4 regions of the Exiguobacterium sp. s138 genome follow, and region 1 is predicted to be linked to each of the others. Evidence: riboswitches for the same ligand, from Rfam matches in the RefSeq annotation. Region 1 holds a riboswitch; each other region holds the start of a gene.
What was found. Region 1 has a riboswitch for thiamine pyrophosphate ahead of tenA (thiaminase II). Riboswitches for the same ligand answer to the same signal wherever they lie in the genome.

Region 1 (4,510 bases):
AAGTCTGCCGCTCAATTCACGTTCTAAATACGGCTTTGCATGCAACAGCTCCCGGAAAGCGATATACCGGTCGATTTTTTCTTCTGTTGGCCGTTTCGGATTTTTGTAAGCCCGAATCAGGATGTTTTTCGGCGTGTTTTCTAAATCGATGAATTCAAGCAATTGCGTCTCGTATCCGACAAGTGTCAATAACTCGGCCCGAATCGAATCCGTCGCGAGTGAAGCAAACTTTTCTTGAATCAACCCATGTTGCAGCATGACGTCAAGCGGTGAACAATCCAGTTGACGGTTTAATTCCTTTTGGCAACACGGAACGCTGAGAATCACTGATGCGTTCCAATCAACGGCACGGGCAAGTGCGACATCGGTCGCGACGTCACAGGCATGTAACGTCACCATCAAGTCAACTTCTGTGTCCTGGTCGTAATCGTGGACATCACCGACACGGAAGGACAAATCATCATACCCTAAATCAGCAGCGATCGCCGCACAGTCCTCAATGACTTCTTTTTTTAGATCAAGACCGGTGACATTTAAATCAAAACCTTTGACGATCTTCAAGTAATGATAAAGAGCAAACGTCAGATACGATTTCCCGCATCCAAAATCTAAAATCCGTAATGTACGTCCTTTCGGCAATACGGCGATACTGTCTTCGACAAATTCCAGAAAACGATTGATTTGTTTGAATTTGTCGTATTTTTGGCGTTTGACCTGTCCTTCTTCCGTCATGACACCTAAACGGATTAAAAAAGGCACCGGTACACCATCTTCTAACAAGTGACTTTTCTTGCGGTTATGCGACAACTCTGCCTGAATCGTTTCTTTGACGGTCGTTTTAATGGAGACTTTCATTTTCTTCGAGAGTTGAAACTGGACTTCTTCCGTTTCGAACCGGAATAAAAATTGACGGAATTCGTCAAAGAATTGGTCCATTCTTACAATAAATTCTTCTATACTTAAATTCTCATGCTTAATGATCCGTTCATGTTGAAACTCTAACTGGATTGCATACGTATCTCTAAGTAGAATCGGTTTTACCTTGATTCGGCGGAGATCATTTGATTTCAGACGCGGAGCGCTGATTGTCGCGTGTATGAGTGAAGTCGCCTGCAGTTTTTCCGTGAGCAAGTCATTTAATTGATGTAGTTCCAAGTATCGTCCCGTCCTTTTTTGTTTGGTCTTTCGAAACTGTAGCAAATTCATCCGTGTTCGACAAGCAAGTCAGCTTTCTTTTCAGTCGTCATACTTAATTTAAGGAGGAACACAACATGTTTAAAAAAATCCTTTCCCAAATCGGTATCGGTGCCGCAACGGTCGACACGCGCCTCGAGCAAGAACACTGTGAACCCGGCGGTACGATTCAAGGAGTCGTCCATATCAAAGGCGGTAACGTCGATCAGGAAATCGCACGGATTTATCTCGCCTTCAACACCCAGTACAAACAGGAAGTTGGGGACAGCAAGACATTCACGACATTCACACTGGATCGGTTTGTGTTAAATGAAGCACCGTTTACCATCGAAGCCGGTGTCGAACGCGAAATTCCGTTCACGCTGCAGGTTCCTTTTAATACACCACTCTCCGTCAGTCAATCGAAATCCTGGATTGAGACCGGTCTTGATATCGCGCAAGCGGTCGATCCGTCCGATCATGATGCGGTCGTCGTCAAGGCAAACGACTATCAATCCGTCATTCTGGAAGCGATGGAAGATCTCGGATTCCGCTTGAAAAAAGCAGATACAGAAAAATTACCGGGCCGCTTCCGAAAAGATTTACCGATCGCGCAGGAACTCGAATATTCTGCCCGCGGTACGCATTATGCGCATAAACTGGATGAAATCGAAGTCATCTTGCTGCAGGACCGGTCCGGAATCGATATCGTTCTTCAAATCGACCGTCGTGCCCACAGCCTCGGCTCTTTGTTCAGCGAAATGGCGGGTACGGACGAAACGATGACGAAACTTTCATTATCCAATCAGGAGTTAACCAATCCGTCGCTGGTGAAACAACGCCTCGCAGATTTGATTGAACACCACAGCTGATTGATCTTTTCTATATAAAACACCGGATCCGCCAACAAGCGAATCCGGTGTTTTACGTTGTCTCGTCTTATTTCAATGATGTCGCTGTAATAATCTGTGCCAGGCTTTTTTCAAATGTCTCTTCCGTCCAGCCCATTTCCCAAAACATCAATTCGTAATAACAGCTTCTGACGAAATGCTGCTTCATCCGGGTGCGTTCTTGATCACTTGCTTGCGCTGCCAGCTCATTCAAACGCTCGATCTGCTCAAAGACTACCCGCTCGAACCAGTCCGAACTGTATGTCGCAATCCATTGTTGATAAATCGGTGAAGCCGGTACAGCGGTCTGTAACTGTTGTCCGATTTCATAATAGAGCCAGTAACACGGTAAGATGGCAGCAATCGTCTCTCCGAGCGTCCCTTCGCTCGCATGGTGCATATGTGAAATATAGGCGTATGCGGTCGGGGCCGGCTCGAACCGGGCTAATGTTTCGTCCGAAATCCCAAGCGGTTCAAAAAACGACTGGTGCAGACTCAGTTCTGCGGCATAGGTCGATGTCGCATGTTCCGCGAGCTCTGCAATCGTCACGAAATCCTGTGCCTTGGACGCGGCACGGGCCTGAATTTTCGCGAAATGTTTTAAGTAATAGGCGTCTTGGAGTACGTAATGTCGGAATTTCTTTTCCGGCAATGTCCCGTCTGCAAGACCGGTCACGAACGGATGCGTAAAACTGCTGTCCCAATACTGTCCTGCCGCTTGCCGGATTTCTTCACTGAATTTCATATTTCTTCCCCCTTTTGTCATCAAAAAAACGCCACACCTGATGTCAGGTATGACGTGAAAAGACCAGAAAAAGAGGATCTGTCACGCCACTTCCCTCCGTAAGTCCAAACTTAATCAGGTTCAAAGGGTCCGCACGTCTCCGTCGTCTCAGTCAGCCTACTGACTCCCCTAGTGGTCGCTATTTGATTTGTTTTAAGTGTAACATGATTTCATTCAATTCTGAACCTGCTCCCCTTCTTTCCATTGTTTTTCTGTACAATGAACATGACGGAAGGTCGATGTCGGCTCGTCCTTGAGACCGATTCTCTTCCGTCACCGGTCGATTAGACTGAAATTAGTACCTGATACTTAACTTACGGAGGAATCTGACAATGAATAAAACCATCACATGGACTGCTTCGGCATTACTTGCCACGACGTTATTACTGCCTACTGCTGCATCTGCCGAGCAGGTCGTCGACAAAACGATCATCACACTCGGAGAATCACTCGGAGCAAAGGATAAAGCATGGGTCTTGTCCCGCCTCAATGCACCGGAAGGTATCACCCCGATCATCGCGACATCTGCCGATGAGGAAAAATATCTCGGGAAAAACATTCCCCAGTCCCAGCGCGGCGGCAATATGTATTCCTCCGCCAAGATCGAATTGGCTGAAAAAGGCGACGGTCTGTCCGTCGCAACCGAAAATATCACATGGGTCACAAAAGACATGTATTTGAATGCGCTGGTCACGGCCGGTGTGACCGATGCCGACATTACGATTACTTCCCCTTATAAAGTAACCGGTACATCTGCCTTGACTGGTATCATGAAAGCCTATGATCAAACGTCAAGTGAGACCGGTATCAAACTGACGGATGAACGGAAAGATTTAGCCCAACAAGAATTATCGGTCACATCAGATGTCGGAAAAACCGTCGGGACGGATAAAGTCGCCGACTTGATGAACGAAATCAAAGCCGAAATCGCGAAGCAAAAACCGGAGACGAAAGTCGAAATCGAGAATGTCATCGTCCAAGTCATTCAAAACAATAATATCAATCTGTCCGATGCCCAAATGGAGCGCTTGACCGGTCTGTTTAACCAAATGGAAAAAGCTGATCTTAACTGGGGACAGATTGAGACGGGACTGAAGGATGCCGGACAAAACATCCAGTCCTTTGCGACATCGGAAGAAACAAAAGGATTTTTTGCCAAACTGTTTGACGGTTTAAGTGCCTTCTTTAATTCCATCGCCGGTTTATTTAAATAATCTGCTCTTCCTTTCATTCCCGGTGGCATGGTAAAATAGAGTCATCGAATGAGAAAAGGTGGTGTGGAAAGATGGGTTTTGCTGCGTGTAAGCATTGGTTGATGGAACAACTGTATCTGTTGCGCGCGATTTTTCATGGAATGGCGTTCTAAGGGACTAGTCTGTCCTTTTTTGAAGAACTCTATACTTGAAAAATAAAGCAAAGCGCATCTTCCACTGGTGAAGGAGAGTGCTGTTTGCGCTCTCCTTTTTTTGATGCGTCAGAGAGGAAAATTCATATGATGATCTGCGACATCCAACACCTGTCCAAACAATTCGGAGGCGACGATATTTTAACGGATGTGTCCCTCTTTATCCAGTCACATGACCGCATCGGCTTGATCGGACGTAACGGGAGCGGGAAAACGACTTTCCTGCGTTTACTGGCCCGGCTTGATTCACCTGACACC
Region 2 (4,510 bases), on a different contig from region 1:
TATTTTTTTCAAGGGGGAAGGGTCAGACATGCAGTTAAAAAGAGAAATGACAAGCCGGCATCTCTTCATGATTTCACTCGGAGGGATTATCGGTACGGGACTGTTTCTCGGTTCCGGATTAACGATTTCGCAAGCAGGACCACTCGGGGCGGTCCTCAGTTACATCGTGGGTGGGACCATTATGTATCTGACAATGTTATGTTTAGGAGAGATGGCTGTCCATATGCCGGTTTCCGGATCATTTCAAACGTATACGACACGTTTCATCGGACCGGGTATCGGATTTGCCGTCGGCTGGATTTACTGGCTCGGATGGGCCGTGACGGTGGCACTTGAAATTACGGCAGCCGGAAGTCTGATGGATCGGTGGTTTCCGAACACCCCTATCGTCATCTGGTGTGCCATCTTCACCGTCATTTTATTCGGACTTAACGCCGTATCTGCCAAAGCCTTTGGGGAGGCTGAATTCTGGTTCTCGAGCCTGAAAGTCCTGGCCATTCTATTTTTCATTGCGCTCGGGGGAGCAGCTTGGTTTGGCTGGATCGACATGACTGCAGAACGCCCGGAAAGTTTATTCGCCAACTTTACTTCAAACGGATTGTTCCCGAACGGTGCGCTCGGAGTCTTGACGACGATGATCGCCGTCAACTTCGCGTTCCAGGGGACGGAATTGATCGGGGTTGCAGCCGGAGAGTCGAACGATCCCGAAAAATCGATTCCGAAAGCGATCCGCAATACGGTTTGGCGGACGTTCATCTTTTTTGTTCTTTCGATTACAATCGTCGGCGCCTTAATTCCTTATGAAACAGCTGGCGGTATCAGCAGTCCGTTCATCATGGTCTTTGATGCGATTGGGATTCCATACGCGGCCGATTTGATGAACATCGTCGTTCTGACTGCCTTACTGTCGGTCGGGAACTCAGGATTATACGCTGCTACCCGGATGTTATGGTCGATGTCTCAAGAAGGTATGATCTCGAAAAAACTTGCCATCGTCAACTCTCGTGGTGTACCGATGCGGGCGTTATGCTTTACGATGCTGTTTGCGATGTTATCGCTTCTGACCGCCTTTTTCGCGGAAGATACCGTCTTCATCTGGTTGTTGTCACTAGCAGGACTCGGGGCACAAGTCGGTTGGATTTCAATTTCCGCTTCACAAATTGCGTTTCGCCGTCAATTCATCAAAGACGGGCATTCAGTCAGTGAATTGAAATTCAAGACACCGTTCTTCCCGGTCTTGCCGATCATCTCGTTCTCGTTAAACATGCTCGTATTGATCAGCTTGGCGTTTCAGGCAGATCAACGGATTGCACTGTATATCGGTGTTCCGTTCTTCCTCTTGACATGGGGTTGTTACCATCTGTTTGTTAAAGGAAAACATATTGCAGCTCAAACCGAGCGTCAGGCAGCCAGTTCCACATTAGAATCTTGAACTGCCTCCACCTACAGAGTCATAAAAAAACGCGTGCTCGTTAGGTAAGCCTAACGAGCACGCGTTTTTACTGATCTGACAAACTCCGTAATGCGATGACTTCACCGGTATGCACCGTCACGTTCGCCACTCCGTGCTGTGTCCATTCATTGCTGACGGTCAATGATCCGCCGACCGGCACGTCATGATTCGTCAACGGATACTTGACCCCGCGGAGGGTCAGACGTGTCGGAACGAGCGGGATGAAAGAGAGATAGTGAAATCCATCTGCCTCGATCTCATACGTCCCCGGCTGTAAGAAACGAACCTCTTCCCGCTTCGTCATCAAGCGAACTGCCGGAAATTGTTTTAGCAAATAGACGTTTTGAAGCGTCATATCAAGTCGTCCTCCGGTCGCACCGAATATGAACACTTCTGTTGCTTCATACTGTTGACTGACATGGCGTAAAGCCAGTTCCAAGTCGGTCTCATCCTTTTCAGCCGGGTGGATGATCGCTCCTTCCGGTTTGTATCCGAGCGAATCAAAGTCACCAATCGCCAAGTCAAAAGCGAGACCTTGCTGTGCCAATTCGGTGACACCTCCGTCAACGGCGATGACAACCGTCTTCTCATCCAGAAACGGTTTCAGGGACGGGATGTCTTCTGTCGGACCGGCCGCTACAATCACGACCCGCATCAGACACCTCGTGCCGAGTAACGAAGAAGTCGGGGCGCTGTCGTAAACAGAAGTCCTGCGACAATACCACATAATAGGTACGATGGAACCATATACGTCGCGTTATAGATCAACGAGTACGGAACGACCGGACCTTCCGCATATTCAGCGAAGAAGACGATTCCGCTGATGACGTGACAGACATAACGTAAACCTGCACCAAGCAATGTCGCGCCTAGTACAATTGCCATCAAACGGCCATTCTTCCCGGTTGCTGCTGCTTTTTTGACTTGCCGTGCGAATAGTCCGCTCAGTCCGACGACTCCAAACGCAATCGTATAATCGAGTAACGGCTGAACGACTGTCAGAATTTGCGGAGCGAACATCAGTTGAATCGTTCCGACGAGCGCTCCCGTCACGACCCCACCGATGACACCATGACGAAAGGCCATGACGAAGATTGGCAGCATCGCCAAACTGACCGAACCCCCTTGCGGCATTTTAAACGGGATTAATAAATCGAACACCACACCAAGACTTGCAAAGATTGCAATTTCCATTAACATTTGTAGCCGTTTCATCCTTTTTTCCTCCTAAAAATAAAATCGCAGGACGGCAAAAAGGCAGTACGACGAACGCCGTACTGCCTGCGTGCGCCACATCCCTACGTCCGTCTGAACGGAACAGGTTCGAAGGGTTAAAGTCCAATCACTTCTCTCAGCCGCTTGACGCGACACCCCTTGCGGTCTTCATTCAATTTTGATTCTGCTCTTATTATACGTGAGCGGCATTCCGAATACTAGTGATTGCTTCTGAATAATCCGGTGCATTGTAGATGGCGGAACCTGCAACAAGTACGTTTGCCCCATTCTCAATACATAATTTCGCTGTTTCCGCATTGACTCCGCCATCGATTTCAATCTCAAACGATAGATCGTGTTCCGCTTTCATTGCAGCCAGTTGATTTAATTTCTTCATGACACCCGGAATGAACGCTTGTCCGCCGAATCCCGGATTGACTGTCATCAATAAGACCATGTCCACATCCTCGAGCACGTGTTCGATCGTCGACAGCGGCGTATGCGGATTGAGCACGACACCCGCTTTCGCACCGGCTGCTTTGATCTGTTGCAGGACACGGTGGACGTGATTCGTCGCCTCGACGTGGAACGTCACGATATCAGCCCCTGCTGCAACGAAGGCTTCGACAAAGTTTTCCGGACGATCAATCATGAGATGGACGTCGAGAACCATATCTGTTTTTTGACGTAAACTGCTTAAGACAGGAAGTCCGAATGAGATGTTCGGAACAAATTGACCGTCCATGACATCGAAATGGATATAATCGGCACCTGCTGCTTCTACGGCTTTGACATCCCGCTCTAAATTTGCAAAATCTGCTGATAAGATTGATGGTGCGATTTTAATCATGTTAATACCTCCGTGTCCGATTCTTGATTTCCTCTACAAACATACCATAATTCGTATACCGGGAAGCCATGATTTCCTGGGCCTCGACGGCTTGTTTAACGGCACAACCAGGCTCATTCAAATGCAGACAGCCACGGTACTTACATTCGTCCTGTAAAGCAACAAATTCAGGGAAACACCACCGTAACTCCTCGAGTTCCATTTCATGCGGAAAATCAAGATTCGAGAATCCCGGGGTATCTGCAATCAGTCCTTCGCCAAGCGGGATCAATGTCACATGACGTGTCGTATGGCGTCCACGACCAAGCGCCTTCGAAATATGACTCGTTTCCAGTGCCAACGAAGGTTCCAAGGCATTCAACAACGAACTTTTCCCTACACCGGATTGTCCGGCCAGGACACTCGTTTTATCTTTTAACAACGGACGGACGGATTCGACTCCGGCCAATGTCTCACTTGACGTTTCGATGACGTGATATCCAATGGTCCGGTAAGCGGCAATTGCTTCCAATACCCCTTGTTCGGCTTCACCTTGTAACAAGTCCATCTTCGTCAAGATGATGATCGGTTGAATTTCCTTTGCTTCAATCAACACTAAAAACCGGTCCAGCAGATGGGCAGAAAAATCAGGTTCTGCTGCCGATACGACCAACAATGCTTGATCGATATTGGCAACCGGCGGGCGGACCAGGAAATTTTGACGGTCCTTTACTTCCAGGATATATCCGGTCTCACTTTCGATGTGTAACACGACCTCATCGCCGACGACAGGGCTGATGCCCCGTTTTCTGAAATTACCGCGTGCCCGTGAACGGATTTCACCTTGAGGCGTCATGACATCATAAAATCCACCCTGTAAACGGATAATCGTTCCATCCCGATTGTCTTCAATTCGATTTTCTGCCATCCTATGCCCTCCTTTGTCAGGATTAACGTCCTGCTCGTTATTCTTGTGATTTTGCCTGATTGTACGTAATCGTCTTCGCCCGGTA
Region 3 (4,510 bases), on a different contig from region 1:
AAATAATACCGTATACGGCACAAGACGGAAGACCAGCGTGGACAGCTTCCATCCGGAACAGGCTACACCGACGGCTGCAAACAGAAGCAAGGCGACTGTCACCGGCAGACGTGACGTCGTAATCAGCAACAGCATGACATACACCAGTGTTCCGAGCTTCACGGCGGGATTAAGGCGTGCGAGCAGCGAATTGTTTTCCTGCACGGTGTTTCACCTCCTCGAGTTGCTGATAGCGTACCGATACCGGGCGGATCAACTGGTTATGCTCAAGCAATGATTCGTTCCGGAACAATTCATCCGGTGCCCCGTCAAATTGAATGTGCTTCTCGCCGATGACGACAACGCGGTCGGCGTAACGGTAGACCAGCTCCATGTCGTGCGTCACCATGATCAGCGTAGTTCCCGCTTCCCGGGCTTGGTGTAACACATCGAGAATCTGAGCGGTCGTCTCAGCATCTTGTCCGAAGGTCGGTTCATCGAGTAACAGGACAGCTTTTCGTTCCAGCAACATCGTCGCGACACTTAAGCGTCTTTTTTGCCCGAGACTGAGTGCAAGCGGGGACTGAGCGGCGACATCCTCCAAACGGTAGTGTTGCAGGGCGTCAGCTACTTGACTTCGTGCCGTTGACGGAGAGCTGATGGCCAGTTCATCGGCGACCGTCTGTTTCAGAAATTGAAACTCCGGTTGCTGAAAGACGAAACCAACTTGCCGGTAAAACGTCCGGTCCCGCCATTTTTTCAAAGGTGTCTGAAACAGCTTGATCGTCCCGCTTTGCGCCGGCAACAGTTTTGCCAGCGTCTCAAGCAGGGTGCTTTTACCGGCAGCGTTGCGTCCGACGAGCATGATCCATTCTCCGGCGGACGCGGTCAGCGAAATCCGGTCGAGAATCACCCGTTTGCCATGCGTGATCGTCACATCGGTCAAATCAAACGTCGTTTCGTTTGCCACCGGACGTCTTGCGACGGGCGGGTTATTCAGAAACCGCGCTGTTGCGACCGTCAGCGGAATCGTCTCGAGTGTATAAGGATAGAGCAATGGCGACATGATACCGTGCCGGATCAGTTCCTCCCGTTTCTCTTCGAAGACTTCAAGCGGGGAACCGTCAAGCCTCAGCTGTCCTTCCCGAAAGACCAACACACGGTCAGCAAACGTCACACATTCTTCCAGTTGATGTTCGATCAACACCAGTGTCACGTTCGGATTGTGATGCAATTCTTCAATCAGCTCCATCATCAATCGGCGGCCGTGCGGATCGAGTTGCGCCGTCGGTTCATCGAGTAACAGGATGTCCGGTTCGAGTGCCAACACACAGGCCAAAGCAAGCCGTTGTTTCATCCCGCCGGACAGTCCGGCAATTTGCGTCGTCAAGGCGAGGTCGAGTCCAACCCGTTTCAACACCGTTCTGATTCGTTCTTCCATTTCATCGCGGGGAATACTCCGGTTTTCCAGACTGAAGGCGATTTCCGCCCCGACCGTCTGCATGCAAAACTGATCGTCCGGCTGTTGAAACAGCATGCCGACGGTTCCGTCTGCGCGCCATTCACCGGTGACTTCCGCCTCAATCGTTTCCGGCATCAGACCGGCAAGCGTATGCAAGAAGGTCGTTTTGCCGCTGCCGCTCGGACCAATCAATAAGGTCGTCTCTCCTTGCCGGAGCGACACGGTCAAGTCGTTTAAAACATCTCGGTCTTGATCCGGATAGCGGACGGTCAGATTCCGGCACCACATCAGGCAGCCCGCCGTTTCTGTTGTCGTCCGACGGCGTAACCGTTCAGCGTTCCCGTCTTGACGAGTGAGTCGACGATGATTTTCGCGAGCAATCCGCCAAGTAATGCCCCACTGACCAGTTGCAGGGAAAACGTCAATAGCAGTGTCGTCGTCGTATAGTAGGCGAACCCATTGACGACCAGACTATAGACCATACTTCCGACAGCCGCAAACATGCCCGACAGCATCAAGGTGAAGGTGTTGAAGTTCCGGTAGCCGACTAACAGAAAAGCAACCTCAGCGCCAATGCCTTGCGCAAGTCCAATCAATAAAGCCGATAAACCGAAGTGACTCCCTGTAAACAACTCGACGGCAGCAGCGACGACTTCTGCAATCAATGCCGCGCCTGGTTTTTGAATGATGTAGGCGACAAGGGGACTGGCGATGACCCAGATGCCGAACATCCAGTTTGCTCCGACCGGTCCAAAGATGGCCGAGATCGGCAACCATAACGTCGACCATCCTAAGTAGAGGACACCACAAGCTACGGCGAGCATCATCATGACGATGATTTCTTTCATTTTCCAACTGTTCATAATCACTTCTCCTTTGAATGCACACCCACAAAGAAACCACAAAAAAAGACCGCCCTCTATGAAAAGAGAGCGGTCGTGTAACCTGCAAGATGCAGAAAAAGAGCACGAGGATTCCGCTCCACTTTCCTACGCTAGTATGAACTAGATCAGGTTCAAAGGGTCCGAAGTAAATCGTCTCAGCCGAGCGGGCTCCCCTAGTGGATGTGTCAATGATGTGTACCTTCTTCACTGTACGGCTGTCGCCGCGACTTGTCAATATGCATAAAAAAACCTCCCACGAGGGGAGGGGAGAAAAGATTACTCTTTATCTTCTTTGTTTTCTTCAGCTTGCTCTTCAGAAGTTTGTTCTGAATCGTCTGTCGCTGTATCCGCATCAGCTGCTTGTGCCTCAGCTTCTGCTTCTTCGATTTCTTCAAGTTCAGCTTCAAGTGTCGATTCAACGACCGCTGCAACTTGGATGTCACCTTCTGTGACGACACGGAAATCTTTTTCTTCCGGAAGATCAGCGACTGTAATCGAATCTCCGATTGCAAGTTCCGTTACATCCACTTCGATGCGTTCCGGTAATTTATCTGGTGTTGCGGCAACTGTTACTTTAAAGAGTGTTTGTGAAAGGAATCCGCCAAGTTTCGCGCCAGCTGCTTCGCCGACCAGGACGATATCCGTTTCGACTTCTGTTTCTTCATCCATTTTAACAGCGATGAATTCAACGTGTTTGATTGTTGGTGTAAAGATGTCCATATCGAGTTTGTTGATCAATGTGTTGACCTTTTTACCGCCGATTTGAAGAGCAACCAAGACGTTTTCGCCGTGATCACGGACAACTTTGACCAATTCTTTTTCGTCGAATGAAATCGGTGTGCTTTCCACTTTGTAGCCATACACGACACCAAGAGCTTTTCCTTCATGACGTAATTGCTTTCTAAGTGAGCGCGGGCGTACTTCGCGTTCTTCTACTTTTAATGTTACTGACATGTTCATTTCCCCCTTGAATTTGGTATAGCCCTCAAAAGGTAATGAATGTAGGAGTGGAACAATAGGTTCCAACAGAAATTCATGCGCTAAATGCTAGTTCAACTGGATTTCATTCAGAAATGAAAAACGAAGTGAGTAAGTAGCATTTCTCTCCCAGGTCATTACGCTGATATTGAGAAACAATAATTGAAAAGCGACCGTGTTGTACGGTGCTAATGTAGATATACCCCTATCTTTCAAAAGTTAAAACCTTTTTTTCTGAATTTGATTGTCGAAAGACCTTCAAACCTGTTGATAGACAACGGATTGAAGGTCCTTCATTTTTTTAAGATTTTCTTTGATTTGTGTGGTTACTCACCTGCTGAATCGATAAAAGCGGGGGAATCGAGCAGACGGACGAGTTCACGAATCGTTAAAATATCCGGCTTCTGATCCGATAAGACGGCATCAATCATCGTCGCTTTGCGATCTTGTAATTCCGCCATCTTTTCCTCGATCGTTCCGGTCATCAACAGCTTGATCACTTCGACCGGTGACTGCTGTCCCAATCGATGAGCCCGGTCAGCCGCTTGTTGCTCGACGGCCGGATTCCACCAACTGTCGTACAAAATGACGGTATCTGCCGTCGCCAGATTCAGACCGGTCCCGCCGGCCTTCAAGGAAATCAGGAAGAGATCAACTTCACCGGCATTAAACCTTTCACACAGTGCGACCCGGTCCTCAACCGGTGTCTCACCCGTCAGCAGAAAGTGGGCACGTTGTCGTGCTGCCAGTCGTTCCCGAATCCGGGCCAGCATCTTCGTATACTGGGAAAAAATCAGGATCCGGTGTCCGGCGGCTAATTTTTCTTCAATTAACGTCAGCAGACGTTCGAGTTTTGTGGATTCGCCTGTATAATCTTCGACAAACAGCGCCGGATCACAGCAAATCTGCCGTAAGCGGGTCAAACCGGCCAGCAACTTAATCCGGTCCTCACGTTTCGTTTCATCCAAATGACGCAATGTTTCCAGTTGCAGTTTAGATAAGTAGGAGGCGTAAAGCTTTTTCTGTGTCGGGCCAAGGTCTGTATAGTGATGGACAATCTGCTTCTTCGGTAAATCCTGCAACACCTCATCTTTGGTCCGCCGCATCAGAAACGGACGGATGAATCGTTTGATCTCGTCATGCGACCACGTTTGAAACGTCTGTAAGTCCGGCAGCAAGGAAGGGAAGATGACTCGGAAAATCGACC
Region 4 (4,510 bases), 250 kb from region 1:
CAACCGCCTTTGGCAAATGGTTCCTGACATCCTGTTCCGTATAGAGTTGTTGCCGTTGTAAATTGCTCCACTCGACGTAATCCCGGTCGATCAGAGTCACTCGTCCGATTCCTGCCCGGACAAGCTGTTCCGCACTCGCTGTCCCGAGTGCACCGAGACCGATGATGACGACGTGCCGCTGTCCCAGTTGATCCTGCCCTTCCTGTCCGATTGGACGAAAGCGGATTTGTCGGCTATACCGGTCCATCATGGGCGGCTGATCCCGGTCGTCGGACTGCTCGCCGTCGCATACCGTTTTTTCTCAATCCGTCCTGCTTCAAAACCGAGTCGTCCCGCTTCAACCGCAAGCTTCATTGCACGTGCCATCTTGACCGGGTCTTTCGCATGCGCGACGGCTGAATTCAACAGGACACCATCAGCTCCGAGCTCCATCGCGTACGCCGCGTCAGCCGGTGAACCGATGCCGGCGTCGACGATGACCGGCACTGACATTTGTTCGATGATGAAGCTGAGCGCGAGCGGATTTAAGATGCCTTGTCCGGAACCGATGGGTGACGCGGCCGGCATAATCGCATGACAGCCGAGTTCTTCGAGCCGACGGGCGAGCAACAGATCATCTGACGTATACGGCAAGACGATGAAGCCATCCTTGATTAATTCCTCTGCTGCTCGTAATGTTTCAATCGGATCCGGCAGCAGTGTCTTGTCACAACCGATTACCTCGACCTTGACCATATCGCACATCCCTGAGGCCCGGGCAAGCCGGGCAAGCCGGACCGCTTCCTCCGCCGTCTTCGCACCCGCAGTGTTCGGTAACAGATCATAGCGGCTTAAGTCGAGTGCCGCGAGTGGATTCGTCTGTTCCTTCGCAAAAACATCGAGTCGCCGGACGGAAAACGTTAAAATATTTGTTTCCGATGCTTCGACCGCTTGTTGTTGCTTCTCATTATCCGGATATTTTCCTGTCCCGAGTAACAATCGTGATGCAAATTTTTTTCCGCCAATTTCTAACATGTTATCCGCCTCCTACAAAATGAACGATTTCAATGACATCTCCGGACGTAACGTCCGTATCCGGATAGCTCGACCGGTCGATGATTTGATGATTTTGTTCGATGATGACGACCTGTCCCTGAATCTCCAGTTTTTCTAACAAGTCGTGTAACGTCTTGATTTCCTCTGTCAAAGCATAGTTTTTTCCATTCAATCGGATAGTCATCTGCTTTCCTCCTGTCGTCGTCTGTTAAAACCATCCAGTGCCACTCTTGGCATTTGCCCCATGAGACAATCGGCTAACACATTGGCCGTCGCCGGTGCCAGTAAGATGCCATGCCGGTGGTGCCCGGTCGCGACGAACAATCCGTCGATACCATCCACCGATCCGAGATACGGCAGACCGTCCCCGGTTTGCGGTCGAACACCGGACCAAGCCTCCACGAACACGGCCTCTGCAAGTGGCGGATAGAGCTTAATCGCTGCATTCAATAACAAACGAATACTGTTCAGACTGACGGTCGTTGATTCATCACTAACCCGTTCCGTCGCCCCGATGATGATCCGTCCGTCTGCTTTCGGGACTAAATAGACCGCATCACCAAACAGCGTCCGATTGAGTTGTCCGGTCGTCAGCCGGACAGACAGACACTCGCCCTTGACCGGAAGTGTGTTAATCGTCACTCCGACCGTCTGTAACAATTCTTCCGATCCGCGACCACCGGCGACAATAATTTGTCTGCCCACCCGCAGCCCCCGGTTAGTCTCGGCGCCGGTCACCGTTTGTCCGTCCCGTACGAGACGTGCTACGACCGTTGCCTCTTCGATTCCCCCGCCCCGTCGTTCGATCGCACTGCGTAATGCTTGTGCAAACAACCGCGGATCAACCTGTCCGACCGAATCAAACGTCCGCCAGTGATGTGCCTGTTGCATATGAAACGGTTGTTCCAGATACCCGCTTCCGAGACCGGTCTCGTCAAACAATTGTTGCACGAATTCCGGATACAGCTTCCGGCTCAGCCGGGCCAGTTCATGTAACGGTGCCAGCAATTCTTCATCTGTCGCGAGCATTCCCGCTGCTGCTTGCGTCGCTCCCTGACCGACAGTTGACTGTTCAAGCAAATGAACGGTTTTCCCGCGCTGCAGGAGCTCATAGCCGAGCGTTAAACCAATGATACCGGCTCCGATGATTAAAACATCCGGGCGTGTCATCGTTGCATCACCGCCTGGAACCGGTTGGCTGCTTCGACCGGAGACGCCTGACCGAGAATGCCCGACAAGACGGCCCCGCCTGCGCAGCCGGTCGCCAGGATATCCGGCAGATTGTCCGGTGTAATGCCACCAATTGCAATGACAGGAATCGATGTCCAGTCGACAACTTGTTTCAAGGCGTCGAGTCCCCGGGGCGGTACACCCGGTTTTGATCCTGTCTCAAAAATATGGCCGTACAGGACGTAATCAGCACCGGCTTGTTCCGCCGCTATCGCTTCCGTTAACGAGTGAACCGATTGACCGATCACCAATTCCGGAAAACGGTGCCGGACGAGGTCGACCGGAATGCTGCGTGTTGTCAGCTGAACTCCGGTGCCGGTGACGACTGCCACGTCCAGCCGGTCATGGACAATTAATTGCTCTGTCTTTACGCCTCGTCGCACGAGTGTTTCGATGCACACGACCAGTTCCTTCGCTGACCATAACGGCTCCCGCAAATGAATCCGGTCGACGGATAGTGCGAGTTCCGGTAACAGCTGTTCGAGTATGTCCGGACGCTGCTTGCCGGTTGTCATCAGATGTAACTGGCTCATCATTTCCCCCTTTCCACACGAAAAAGGACCACCCCATGAACTGATGGAGTGGTCCTACAAAAAAGGGCGACAGCCGTCGCATCCTCTATGAATGATCGGAATCCACTTCCCTCCGCTAGTACGAACTAGATCAGGTTCAAAGGGTCCGGATACTTCCGTCTCAGTCTGCTGCGAGACTCCCCTAGTGTAGATATTGATTTGTGTGGTACGCCTGTAGTTTACCACGGGTAGTCCGATTTGTTCTACCCTTGATTAGTGTCGCATGTCCGATTCGACCGCTTTGACCTGCTCGATTAGCTGTTCATACGCGTCGACGCGTTTCGTTTCCGACAAGTCATACGTTTGTTTTAAGCGTAATACCCGCATGACTTTCTGATCAAGGTCTGCTCTCGACAATTTACCTTGTTTGATCCGTGTCATGATTTCCTTGTGAACGGACGCGTATGCGCCGGGCGATGAGAACATCGCCATATCCGCACCATTTTCGAGGGCAAGACTTGCCGCCTGGGCAAGTCCGTACCGTTCTGTGATGGCTCCCATGACCAAATCGTCCGTGATGATGACACCGTCAAACTTCAGCTCATCCCGTAACACCCCGGTCATGACGGGTTTCGACAACGAAGACGGACGGGTTTTGTCGAGTGCCGGAAACAGGATATGCGCGACCATGACCATCTCGGCCCCTTCCTGAATCGCCCGTTTGAACGGGACCAGCTCCGTCTGCTCGAGTTCCGCTTTCGTCGCATCGACCCGCGGCAGACCGACATGGGAATCGACGGTCGTGTCGCCGTGTCCCGGAAAATGTTTGACGACCGGCACGACGTCTTCTTCTTTCATGCCCTGCATCAACGGGACACCAAGCCGGGCGACCTGTTGCGGATCCGCACTGAGCGATCGGTCACCGATGATCGGATTCGCCGGATTGCTGTTGACGTCAAGGACGGGAGCGAAGTCCATATTAAAGCCGTAAAAACGGGAAATCGAACCAAGTGTCTGTCCGACTTCCTTCATCAATGCCGGATCATTTTTTTGACCGAACGACAGACTCGGTGATAATTTGAGCTGTGCGTCCGGGACCCGACTGACGCGTCCGCCCTCTTCGTCAAAGCCGAGAAACGCTTTTGCATCAGCCGGTTGGGCTTCAGCAATCGCTGCCGTAAAGGTTTTCAGTTGATCGGTCGACGTGATGTTGCCGCCGAGTAACAGCACACCACCGAGTGCATGATCCTGCAACAGCGTTCGGTCGGCTTGTGTCAAAGCTGTTCCCGTCACACCGATATACAGCAACTGATCGACTTTTTCCGCCGTCGACATGTTCGAGACGGTTTCTTTAAGTTGTTTCTCTGCCCGCTCAGCAGCAGAAGGTCGATCCGGCTGCGGCGGCTTTGTTTTCTTCGCCGGCTTCGGTTGCGGTTCGACCGGTTGTGCCGGCTCGTCAGCACAACCGGCGAGGAGGACACTTGCCAACAGAACAGGAACCATCCGTTTCAAATCGGTTCCTCGTTCCGGACGCCGTTGATCGAGTAATAGACTTCAATTTCTGCGTTCAGCGATTGTGAGACCGAGCAGTATTTGTCTTTTGATAAGGCAATCGCCCGGCGGACTTTATCGTCCGGTAAATCACCTTCAAGCCGGTAATGAATTGAAATCGTCGTGAAACGCCGGGGATGATCATCCGCCCGTTCGCCTTCGATATCCATTTCAAATGACGT

Region 2: another riboswitch for thiamine pyrophosphate. It lies ahead of thiT (energy-coupled thiamine transporter ThiT); the one in region 1 lies ahead of tenA (thiaminase II).
Region 3: another riboswitch for thiamine pyrophosphate. It lies ahead of KNP91_RS06420 (ECF transporter S component); the one in region 1 lies ahead of tenA (thiaminase II).
Region 4: another riboswitch for thiamine pyrophosphate. It lies ahead of KNP91_RS02710 (thiamine phosphate synthase); the one in region 1 lies ahead of tenA (thiaminase II).

The regions. Positions count from the first base shown of each region.
Region 1 is NZ_JACSMW010000001.1:283,537-288,046, reverse strand. It holds gene KNP91_RS01470 (class I SAM-dependent methyltransferase) at 1-1,155, opposite strand, end outside; gene KNP91_RS01465 (sporulation protein) at 1,272-2,045, shown strand; gene tenA (thiaminase II) at 2,113-2,808, opposite strand; TPP riboswitch at 2,883-2,988, opposite strand; gene KNP91_RS01455 (DUF1002 domain-containing protein) at 3,180-4,061, shown strand; gene abc-f (ribosomal protection-like ABC-F family protein) at 4,340-4,510, shown strand, end outside.
Region 2 is NZ_JACSMW010000002.1:131,845-136,354, reverse strand. It holds gene KNP91_RS04475 (amino acid permease) at 29-1,432, shown strand; gene KNP91_RS04470 (thiamine diphosphokinase) at 1,500-2,108, opposite strand; gene thiT (energy-coupled thiamine transporter ThiT) at 2,108-2,668, opposite strand; TPP riboswitch at 2,732-2,838, opposite strand; gene rpe (ribulose-phosphate 3-epimerase) at 2,862-3,518, opposite strand; gene rsgA (ribosome small subunit-dependent GTPase A) at 3,520-4,425, opposite strand; gene pknB (Stk1 family PASTA domain-containing Ser/Thr kinase) at 4,463-4,510, opposite strand, start outside.
Region 3 is NZ_JACSMW010000002.1:499,461-503,970, reverse strand. It holds gene KNP91_RS06430 (energy-coupling factor transporter transmembrane component T family protein) at 1-204, opposite strand, end outside; gene KNP91_RS06425 (ABC transporter ATP-binding protein) at 170-1,729, opposite strand; gene KNP91_RS06420 (ECF transporter S component) at 1,729-2,304, opposite strand; TPP riboswitch at 2,411-2,510, opposite strand; gene KNP91_RS06415 (50S ribosomal protein L25/general stress protein Ctc) at 2,602-3,279, opposite strand; gene KNP91_RS06410 (DEAD/DEAH box helicase) at 3,630-4,510, opposite strand, start outside.
Region 4 is NZ_JACSMW010000001.1:533,131-537,640, reverse strand. It holds gene KNP91_RS02730 (ThiF family adenylyltransferase) at 1-250, opposite strand, end outside; gene KNP91_RS02725 (thiazole synthase) at 247-1,014, opposite strand; gene thiS (sulfur carrier protein ThiS) at 1,016-1,219, opposite strand; gene KNP91_RS02715 (NAD(P)/FAD-dependent oxidoreductase) at 1,216-2,205, opposite strand; gene KNP91_RS02710 (thiamine phosphate synthase) at 2,202-2,798, opposite strand; TPP riboswitch at 2,889-2,991, opposite strand; gene nagZ (beta-N-acetylhexosaminidase) at 3,051-4,280, opposite strand; gene KNP91_RS02700 (OsmC family protein) at 4,286-4,510, opposite strand, start outside.